Linked DNA regions of Pelagibaculum spongiae. The protein of the gene in region 1 interacts with the protein of each later gene in a pairwise test. Links are inferred from orthologs where the notes say so. Each region holds a gene or a part of one and is shown in the gene's direction. Other genes may lie near its edges.

Region 1 (6,016 bases):
ATTTCTCGAATCTCATCTCGGCGCGGCACCAAAATACACCAAGGATACAAAGCATCTTTTGCCAGCAAAACACTGCACAAAGGAAAGTCACCTAGTTTGACGGTATCAGCAGCCAGCTGCGGATGAAGTTGAAAGGCCATGATCAGACTCGAAGGGTTATCAGTTCGTCGGGTGAAAGCGAGTTTAACGGAAATCGACTGGTTTTCAGAAAAGCTTCCTGTTAAATATTGGTCTTACCAATGATCAGTTCAGTTTTTCGTTAAAACCTTACAGCCAATATAGAGAGAGCATTCGTATGAAGCCGGTGTATCGCCTGACTGTATCTTGCCCCGATCGGGTTGGAATTGTTGCTAAAGTCAGTGAATTTATTGCCTGCCATGGTGGCTGGATTATCGAAGCCAATCACCATTCAGATACCGAGTCCGGCTGGTTTTTTATGCGACACGAAATTATCACAGACTCCATCACCATTGGTCTTGATCAGTTCAAAGCACTGTTTGCGCCAATTGCCAGCCGTTTTGAAATGGAATGGCAGATCACCGCCAGCGAGCAAAAACCTAAAGTCGTGCTGATGGTCAGCAAAGAAGCCCACTGCTTGAATGACATTTTGTTTCGCTGGAAAAGTGGCGAAATGAATTGCGATATTGTGGCGGTAATCTCTAATCACGATGATCTTCGCGGTATGTGCGAATGGATGGAAATCCCTTACCACCATGTTCCGGTCGATAAGCAAAACAAAGCACCGCACTTTGCCGCGGTCGAACAATTGATCGAACAATATCAGGCCGACACCATCATTTTGGCCCGCTACATGCAAATTTTGCCCGAAGCCGTTTGCACTCGTTATCCGGGGCAAATTATCAATATCCACCACAGTTTTTTACCCTCATTTGCCGGTGCCAAACCTTATCACCAGGCATCTGTTCGCGGGGTAAAGCTGATTGGTGCCACCTGCCATTATGTCACTACCGACTTAGATGCCGGGCCGATTATCGAGCAAGATGTTTTGAGAATTGACCATGGCGATACCACCGAAGATATGCAGCGAATGGGCCGTGATGTTGAGAAAATGGTGCTGTCACGCGGCCTGCGCTATCACCTAGAAGATCGGGTATTGCTGCACGGAAATAAAACCGTGGTTTTTGATTAAATTTCGACAAATTTTGAGCCCGTTTTTGCTGGGTAATATGAACCGTAGAAGATGCTTTACGGTTCATGTCAACCTTGACGAGGCATTAACCAAGCAATCAGCGAGCGCTACTTTCGGTTGATATCAGATCTTCTGCGGAATTAACCCGACCAGTAGCGATCATCAACTCAGCAAGTTGCTGTTTATCTGAAATAAGTTTTTGCTGACAGATTGACATATTGATCATCAGCCGCAATGGTAGCTGCGGTGCTCGGCAACTGAGCGAATTTAGCTAAAAATATCGCCAGTAATTGCAATTTACTGAAATTACGATCTATTTTGCTTCAGTAGTGATCGTTTTTGTGCCAATGAATAGCACCAAGCACATTGCGGTTACATGCATGCTTTATCTTGACGCTACGATAAAGCTGCTATATACGTTCCACCGCTCTGGAACTACCAGCGTTTATATAAGCATCATCTGCAGGGATACCAATGGGAAGATCACTGGTCATAGTCGAGTCGCCAGCCAAGGCCAAGACCATCAACAAATATCTGGGCAAAAACTTTATTGTGAAGTCCAGCGTCGGTCATATTCGTGATCTCCCTACCGCAGGGGGTAACAAAAAGCCGGTAGATGCCAGCGCCAGAGCAAAAGAATCTGCTCGGGTCCGTAAAATGGAACCCGTAGCTAAAGCTTTGCACCAGGCGAAAAAGCAAAAAAGCCAACTAATCGAACGAATGGGCATTGACCCTGACGACGGTTGGAAAGCGCGCTATGAAATCCTTCCCAATAAAGAGAAGGTGGTAGCTGAGCTGCAAAAACTGGCAGCCGATGCTGACGTCATCTACCTCGCAACGGATTTGGACCGTGAAGGGGAAGCAATTGCATGGCACTTGCAACAGGCAATCGGTGGCGACGACTCCCGATTCCGTCGCGTGGTGTTCAACGAAATCACCAAAACGGCCATCCAGGAAGCTTTCAAAGAACCTGGCAAAGTCGACCAAGACCGTGTCGATGCCCAACAAGCTCGCCGCTTCCTAGACCGTGTGGTGGGTTACATGGTTTCTCCGCTGCTGTGGAGCAAACTGGCGCGCGGTTTAAGTGCTGGGCGTGTTCAATCCGTTGCAGTGCGATTAATCGTTGAGCGTGAGCGGGAAATCCGCAAGTTCATTCCAGAAGAATTCTGGCAAATGAATGCCATGTTAAGCGACGGTCAAACTTCTAAGGAATCAGCCACCGAAGCGCTGCCATTTGAAGTCACCAAGCACAACGGCAAAGCTTACCGCCCAACCAATCAGCAACAGTCAGATGCCGCCGTCGCACTACTGCAAAATGCTGCTTATGTGGTCAGCAAGCGCGAGCAAAAGCCAACCAAGGCCAAAGCCGGCGCACCTTTTATTACCTCCACCTTGCAGCAAGCTGCCAGTACGCGTCTGGGTTTCTCTGTTAAGAAAACCATGACCATGTCGCAGCGGTTGTATGAAGGCGGCCACATCACCTACATGCGTACCGACTCAACCAACTTGAGTAGCGAAGCAGTAGAAGCGTGCCGCGAATATATTAATGAAGAGTTCGGTGCCAAATATTTACCTGAAGCACCGGTTTCTTTCTCAAGCAAGCAAGGTGCTCAAGAAGCTCACGAAGCGATTCGCCCAACCAATGTCAAAATGAAGGGTGAATTGTTATCGGATATGGAGCGTGACGCCCAACGTTTGTACCAGTTAATCTGGACTCAGTTTGTGGCATGCCAAATGCCAAACGCAGAATATCTAAGCACTTCACTAACGGTTACCGCCGGTGAATTTGAAATGAAACTGCGTGGCCGCGTTCTGATTTTTGATGGTTTCACCCGAGTCAGCAAACCTGCTAGCAAGCGCGAAGAAGACCGCGAGCTACCAGACATTAAGCAAGGGCAAATCCTCAAGCTGAACAAACTGGACCCAACCCAGCACTTCACCAAGCCAACCGCCCGCTTCACTGAAGCCGGTCTGGTTAAAGAGCTTGAGAAGCAGGGTATTGGTCGTCCATCTACCTACGCATCAATCATTTCAACCATTCAAGATCGTGGCTATGTGAAGCTGGAAAACCGCCGCTTCTACGCCGAGAAAATGGGCGATATCGTTACCGACCGTTTGGTGGAATCTTTCTCAGGTCTGATGGACTTTGGCTTTACCGCCAGCATGGAAGAAAACCTCGACCAGATCGCTAGAGGCAAACAGCAGTGGATCAACACGCTGGACAACTTCTATGAAGGATTCTCTGAGCAGCTGTTAAAAGCCAACAAGCCTTCTGAAGATGGCGGTATGCGCGCTAACACGCCAACCGACATTGGCGATGTTAATTGCCCAGATTGCAGCCGCCCAATGATGATTCGTACCGCCAGCACCGGTGTATTCCTCGGTTGTAGCGGCTATGCCTTGCCACCGAAAGAACGTTGCAAGTGCACCATCAACCTAACCGCAGGCGACGAAGCCATCGCTGCCGGCCTGGAAGATGAAGAAGCCGAAACTAATGCATTGCGTGCCAAGCGCCGTTGCCCAATTTGTGAAACGGCAATGGAAGCGTATCTGATCGATGAAAAACGCAAATTGCATGTTTGCGGTAATAACCCAGATTGCCCCGGCCATGAAATTGAAACCGGCGAATTCCGCATTAAAGGCTACGACGGCCCAATTATCGAATGTGATAAATGTGGCGAAGACATGCAGCTGAAAAACGGCCGTTTCGGCAAATATTTCGGTTGTACCGGCGAAGATTGTAAAAATACCCGCAAACTATTAAAGAGCGGTCAGGCTGCGCCACCGAAAATGGATCCGATCGATATGCCGGATCTGCAGTGTTTAAAGGTGGACGACCATTACGTATTACGTGACGGCGCCTCAGGCTTGTTCCTGGCAGCATCTGGCTTCCCGCGTAACCGCGAGACCCGTGCGCCATTAGTGAGCGAAATCGCACCAGTAAAAGCCCAGTTACCAGAGAAATATCATTTCCTGTGTGACGCTCCACAAAAAGATACCGACGGAAATCCAACGACTATTCGTTATTCCCGTAAAACAGCCCAGCAATATATTATGTCTGAAATTGAAGGCAAAGCGACCGGCTGGAAAGGTTTCTTCAGTGACGGCAAATGGGCAATTGAAGAAAAGAAAGTTAAGGCAAAAGCCAAAGCAAAGCCGAAAGACGAATAGTTTTTCGCTGACTTTGCATTGAACAAAAAAAGCGCTTCGGCGCTTTTTTTGTGCCTGTAACCCGGAGTTAATTGTTGGGCACCACTAAACACAAACACCGCATTGAATTGCTGGGCAACGCGTCATCCTCGCCAGGGATTGGCGGGGACCCATGGACAGGGAAGTTAAACCAGCAACTACCTACCAACCTCAACCATTACCATCCATGGCTTATAGATTCCGGCTTCCCTGCCCGGAATGACGGTATGGAGTAACTTGCTGGCCCTTGCATCACCCTCACCAACCGCGCTGTAACCACAGAGCTCGATTTATTACACTGCACTCGCGACACAACCATCACACCCCGTTCATTGCTTGGCAGCACTTACAACACCACCGCAGCTAATTGCTGGGCAACGCGTCATCCTGCACATGGAAGTACGGGATCCATGGCCAGGGACGGTAAAATCTGTACGCTCTAATGCTCAATCCCATCCAACCCAATCACAATGGATGGGAACACCTATAGCAGCGGCAACCACCTAGCTCTATTTAATACACCGAACACGCAACAAATAAAATCCACAAAGCATATTAACTATTGCTATACCCCAGTGATAAAGGAGGATCAAATAAATAATAAAAGTATGCACCCTGATATTTTCAATCCGATCCACATATGCTCTGATTACACTCAAAATCAACGCCACAGCATTAAAATCATACCTAATGAACACCCAAATCAAGCATTTACATTGACCAAAAGAAATTCCATTATAGAATCAGCAACAAGCAATGGATTAAATATCCCCCGCTGAGGCATATTCACGTTTATCGTAACTGTGAAAAAACACAGTTGTCCTAACTAAGTTGAAATGCACAGTACATTTTTTAAACTGGCTGAAACAATGCTCAAGTTGAGACAACACTATTTAAATTGACAGTCTTTTAATATCTATATCTGGCTAATATTGATTTCAATTGAGTGATCATAGATAGTGGCAACTGCTAAAGGGGTTTTATAATGATAAGTAGCAATGCTGGTGTGGAAGGTTCATCTGGATATTCTTTTCAGCGATGCTGTGTCGTTTTCCTTATATTTGATAACCAAGAAGAATTATCGCAAAAAAATTATTTTGTTTGCATGGAACACCATGAAGACTTTCTTTTTGCGTTTTTAGATGAAGAGGGGAAGATTCAAAATATTGATACATACCAGGCAAAAAAATCAAGCAAGGATTGGTCAATAAACACAGATCTCCGTGAAATAATTGGAAAGATAACATTAGTTGGAAAAGAACTTCTTAATGACAAACACCCAAAATCAGATGATTACTACCACACTCTTGGTTTTTTAACTAATAAGAAGATCTCATTAAAAAGCCAAAAAGAAGACAACGTAAGAATAGAAACTAAAACTGTTAGTGTATCTAATTTGCAAGCAAACTATTCCAATCTAGATCCAAAAATAAAGAAAAATATACTAAAAGGTATAGACGAATCTCTACTTGAAGAAAACCAGCTAGAAAACATCCGTTTTCAGTTCATTGACTTGCCACAGGGATACAATGGTTGGCAAAGAACGCTCACAGGGTTATCACACGAAAGGTTTGGTAAGAAGATCAATGACCACAAAGCTGTCATCGCAACATTACTCCAATTACTACAAAATATCGAACAGCATTACAATAATGGGAACATTGTCTCTCTTACTGA
Region 2 (4,423 bases), on another replicon or contig:
CACCAGTTCGGGCGGTAAGCTTTTGCTTTTGGCTAACAATCGCTCGGTTTCAGCGATGGTTTTATTAATTTCGATTGAGTCCATGCGGTTATTATCGCACAGGTTTTCAGGGTGGTTTTTTTGTCTCTGAGGCTTACTGTGGCGACTTTTTAGAAGCGGAATGCTGATGCGCTATTCTGAGCAAAAAACATTGATAATCAGGTGTGTTAATAGCAGTTTAATGCGGCGTTTAAGTGGTATTCTGAAAGAGGTGCTTAAATTCGGGAAAATATCAAAAAACCTGTCAAGCGATTTTTATATTAAATTGTGCTGAATGGTTACAATGCTACGAACAATAAAAGTGAATTTTTCATATGCCATCCTTGGTTAACTGCTTTTGAGCGGAATTGTTTTAAACAATTTTCGCTATCCAACTAACTTAGGTTTGTTGCTTAGGCATATGACTAGCTATTGAGAAAAGCGTGAACTGACGCAGCTTTTTACCCCTGAATAAATTAATTCAGGGATAAAAAAAACTGATTTTGGCGGGTTTATTTGGATTTAAATCTGAATGATCATGCTTGTTGCAGGGAAGCTTGCTTCTTTTGTTCTAGCAATTGTTTCCAAGCGATGATCTGTGGTGGCTGATTAATCCGAGGTGATTGGCTGCCTTGTGATTGCTCCAAATGATCAAGCACTTCACCCATCGCCACCGCCTTTCGTTTGTGGATAAATAAACCACGCACATGCGCAATGGCGTAAAGCTTACCGCCTGAGACAAAGCGCTGCTCTACATAAAAGTACTTTTCATCCCAGCCGACCATCCGGGTTTCCAGAGTAAACTTTTGAAATGGACTCAGCTCACGTATATAAGAGATCTCTTGGGCGTTCATGATCACTTTCCAACCACGTTTGACCACGCTAGAAAGTTGCCCCATTTCTGCCAGCATCCAAGTTCGGCCTAAATCCATCATGCCTAGATAACGGGAATTGGTTAGGTGTAGATTGATGTCGCAATCATGCGGCCAAACTCGAAAATGCATGTGGCTAGCTTGTTCAAGTGTAATAAATTGTTTGATGGTTCTGATTCTGGCAATCAGTAATAACAGGCGTAGATACAGGTTCATAGTCAATCATCTGCCGAGGCAGTTTTGCTCTTTTAAACTGAAGCGGGCCGCCATCTATATCGAATTCAAACGGGCGTTTCAATAGTTGACTGTTTATGTAGGTTATTTTCACAGGGTATATCTGAATGTTGAAGCAGTTGTCAGGTGAGCTGGTTGGTGAACAAGTTATTAAGAAAAGTCGCTTTATTGTATTGGCCAGATTTTGTCCTGATCGAGCAGCATTAGCTGAACTAAGAAAAGACGCTGAGCAGCGTTGGCCCAATGCGCGTCATTATTGTTGGGCATGGACCAGTGCCGGAACAGTACCAGCAGATATGGCGATGTCAGACGATGGTGAGCCAAAAGGAACTGCCGGAATGCCGATGTTAAAAGTGTTGGAGCTGGGTGGTTGGCGGCAAACCGGTGCGGTGGTGATTCGGTATTTTGGCGGAATAAAGCTTGGAACCGGTGGCCTTGCCAGAGCTTATGCAGGCACCTTGCAACAAATGCTGGAGCAGGCGCAGGCGCAAACCATTCCGTGGGTACCTAGAACTAATTTTTCTCTGATCGCTGATTTTTCAGTGCAATCGAGTGTGCAGCATATGCTGCAAAAGCTATCCATTATTATTAATGAGACCCGTTACTCTGGACGGGCAATTTATCAATTGAGTATGTCTCAAGAGGAACAACTTGCTCTTGAAAGTGAGCTAAAAGGTTTGCCCTGGCAGTCTTTCGTATTAAAAGAGCAATAATTTATCGAGGTTAATTTTCCCGTTATCTTTAGTGTAATTGTCTGCAAAACAACAGCGACGTCTAGCACAGATTAGTTTTTAAAGTTTTGATCAATTTTGATTTTGTATCGCTACAAAACGTAAACTATCTAGCTTTGCCTTTTCGGCTGTGTTATCAAACCAGTAACGTCAGGTTCGGTTGTGCTAGCTTCGGTTTTACCGGGCAGTTGCTGGGGTAGTAATGGGCTCATATAAGAAAGCTCTGTATTTAATAACAATTTTATGTCTTTCAGTTTTCTTCAATGCAGTATCTGCCGAGCAGGTGATGAGATTGGAATCGGCTGAGACGGTTTATCGCCCGGGTTTTGTTGCCCGATATCTGGAAGACCCACTTGCTGAGCTAAAGCCGCGCCATTTAAGACAAGCGATGTGGCAAGAGAGCTTTCTACCTACCAGAGGATCTTGGCCAGGGTTTGGTCTGAGTCAATCTGCGTGGTGGTTGACCTTTATTCTGGATAACCAATCTAAAAATACGGAAGTTTGGTGGCTAGATATTGGCTATGCGCCATTAGACAGTCTCGAGCTTTATGTATTGAACCCGTCGGGTTACCCGGAGCTGGTTGGCAAGAGCGGTGACCTATCGGGTATTCCCAAAGCGTATCGTTCTACCGGTCATGGTTTATTCAAGCTGGATATTACGACCGGCACTCGGAAAACCTATTTCTTAAGGGTGCAATCTGACAGCTTTTTAATGCTGCCAATAAAGCTGGTTTCGACCGATCAATTGTTGACTTCTACTCGAATTGAATCTTTGTTCAAAGGCATATTTTACGGTGGCTTGTTGGTATTGATTGCTTATAACTTGCTGCTTTTTACTGCTATTCGTGACACCAGTTATTTGTTGTATGTTTTTTATAGTCTGATGATTTTTCTCAACAGAGCCAGTGTTGATGGTTTGGCATTAGAGTTTTTCTGGCCAGGTGCGGTGGAATTTAACGGCCGAATGCCAATGATCAGTCTGGGGCTGGCATTAATGCTCGGCCTAATGTTTATGGGGCGGTTTTTAAAAACTGCCTATGAAATTCCGTGGCTGAAACAGATTTTATATGGTTTTTATGCATTGCTTTCGGGCTACACATTGCTGAGCTTGTTTGGCGAGCTTCGCTTAGGTGTCTGGTTGTCTGGCCCGATTATGATGCTGTGCTTTGCTCTGGTGGTGGCGGTTGCTGTTTGGTGCTTATGGCAGGGAGATAGAGCTGCTCGATTCTTTCTAGCAGCTTGGCTGGCATTAATGCTGGGGGCGATGATTAATGTTTCAGCTAGCTATAGCTGGTTGCCGGTTAATTTATTTACCTTGTATAGCGGCCACATAGGCGCAGGAATTGAAGCAGTTTTATTATCACTTGGTCTGGCTGAAAGAATTAGCCGTGATCGGCATTTAAAAGCCAATGCGCTGCAAAAGCAGCGAGATATGGCTCAAGAATTACAGCGAGCTGAAGAACGAATGATTCAGCAGGCATTTTCTGACCATTTAACCGGCCTGCCAAATCGCGCCAGTCTGGTAGCTAGAATGCGTAGCCTGACGCTTATTGGCGGACGGTATCAATTGGTGCTGCTGCAACCCATGCGTTATCAGCAAATAAAAAATACATTGGGACATGAACAAGCTGCCAAGTTACTGGTGTCTTTGGCCGGCAGAATTAGCAATTTATTACGAGACTATCCCGGTGTTCTTAATCTAGATCGACCGGCAAGAGATGCTGCGATTGCAGTTCTTGAAGGCCCTGCTTTGGCATTTATTGTTCGTACTCGTGATCAGTTGGAGCGAATCGAAAAACGATTACAAAAACTGCAACAGCCGCAAGATATTGGTGGCATGCGACTAGACCCAGGTCTGCGCGTTGGCGTTTCTAGTTTTCCAGAGCATGCTTCCCACCCGGAATTGTTACTGCAATATGCCCATGTTGCAGTAGAGCAAGCCGAAGCAAATAATAGTTTTCTGGCCTGTTATCAAGCAGAGCAGGACCCTTACAGTGAGCGACATTTAACACTGCTGGCTGATTTATCACATGCCATTAAGCGCTCGCAATTGGTGTTGGCATATCAACCTCAGTGTGATTTGGACAGCGAGCGGATTATCGGAGTGGAAGCACTATTACGCTGGCGTCATCCTAAAAATGGTTGGGTATCTCCGGCTGAATTTATTCCGATGGCAGAGCAAGGCGGCATGATGCGCGAGTTAACCCACTGGTTAATGGAAGTTGCATTACGCCAGTTGGGAATATGGCGTGAGCGGGGAATTGACATCAGCATGTCATTAAATTTATCTGCACAAAATTTGCTGGAGCCAGATCTTCCTGAAAGATTCAGCCGTTTGTTGGATAAATATCGGTTAAACCCAAAACAGCTTATCTTGGAGATTACTGAAACTACCATGATGTCCGATCCCGATCAGGCATTGATTATTTTGAGTAAATTCCATGAGCTGGGTATTCAGTTATCGATTGATGACTTTGGAACTGGCTATTCTTCGATGGCTTACTTACGCAAATTGCCGGTGAATGAAATTAAAATAGACCGCTCATTTGTTGTTGGTATGGTGCAAGA

What was found. The genes of interacting proteins can lie anywhere in the genome.
Region 2: the proteins of topA (region 1) and DC094_RS13310 interact in binary tests that used the Escherichia coli proteins (3 or more experiments, as listed by UniProt). The link is inferred for Pelagibaculum spongiae from one-to-one orthologs.

What each region holds. Positions count from the first base shown.
Region 1 is NZ_QDDL01000002.1:569,879-575,894, forward strand. Bases 1,307-4,521 are described here. They hold topA (type I DNA topoisomerase), read left to right. Parts: upstream 1,307-1,624; coding sequence 1,625-4,321; downstream 4,322-4,521. Also shown: DC094_RS08530 (HIT family protein), read right to left, coding at 1-140; purU (formyltetrahydrofolate deformylase), read left to right, coding at 296-1,150; DC094_RS08545 (dsDNA nuclease domain-containing protein), read left to right, coding at 5,325-6,016. UniProt on the Escherichia coli protein: Releases the supercoiling and torsional tension of DNA, which is introduced during the DNA replication and transcription, by transiently cleaving and rejoining one strand of the DNA duplex.
Region 2 is NZ_QDDL01000005.1:180,569-184,991, forward strand. Bases 84-3,034 are described here. They hold DC094_RS13310 (IMPACT family protein), read left to right. Parts: upstream 84-1,231; coding sequence 1,232-1,837; downstream 1,838-3,034. Other genes in these bases: tnpC (IS66 family transposase), read right to left, coding at 84-84; DC094_RS13305 (thioesterase family protein), read right to left, coding at 555-1,106; DC094_RS13315 (EAL domain-containing protein), read left to right, coding at 2,058-3,034. Also shown: more of tnpC, read right to left, coding at 1-83; more of DC094_RS13315, read left to right, coding at 3,035-4,423.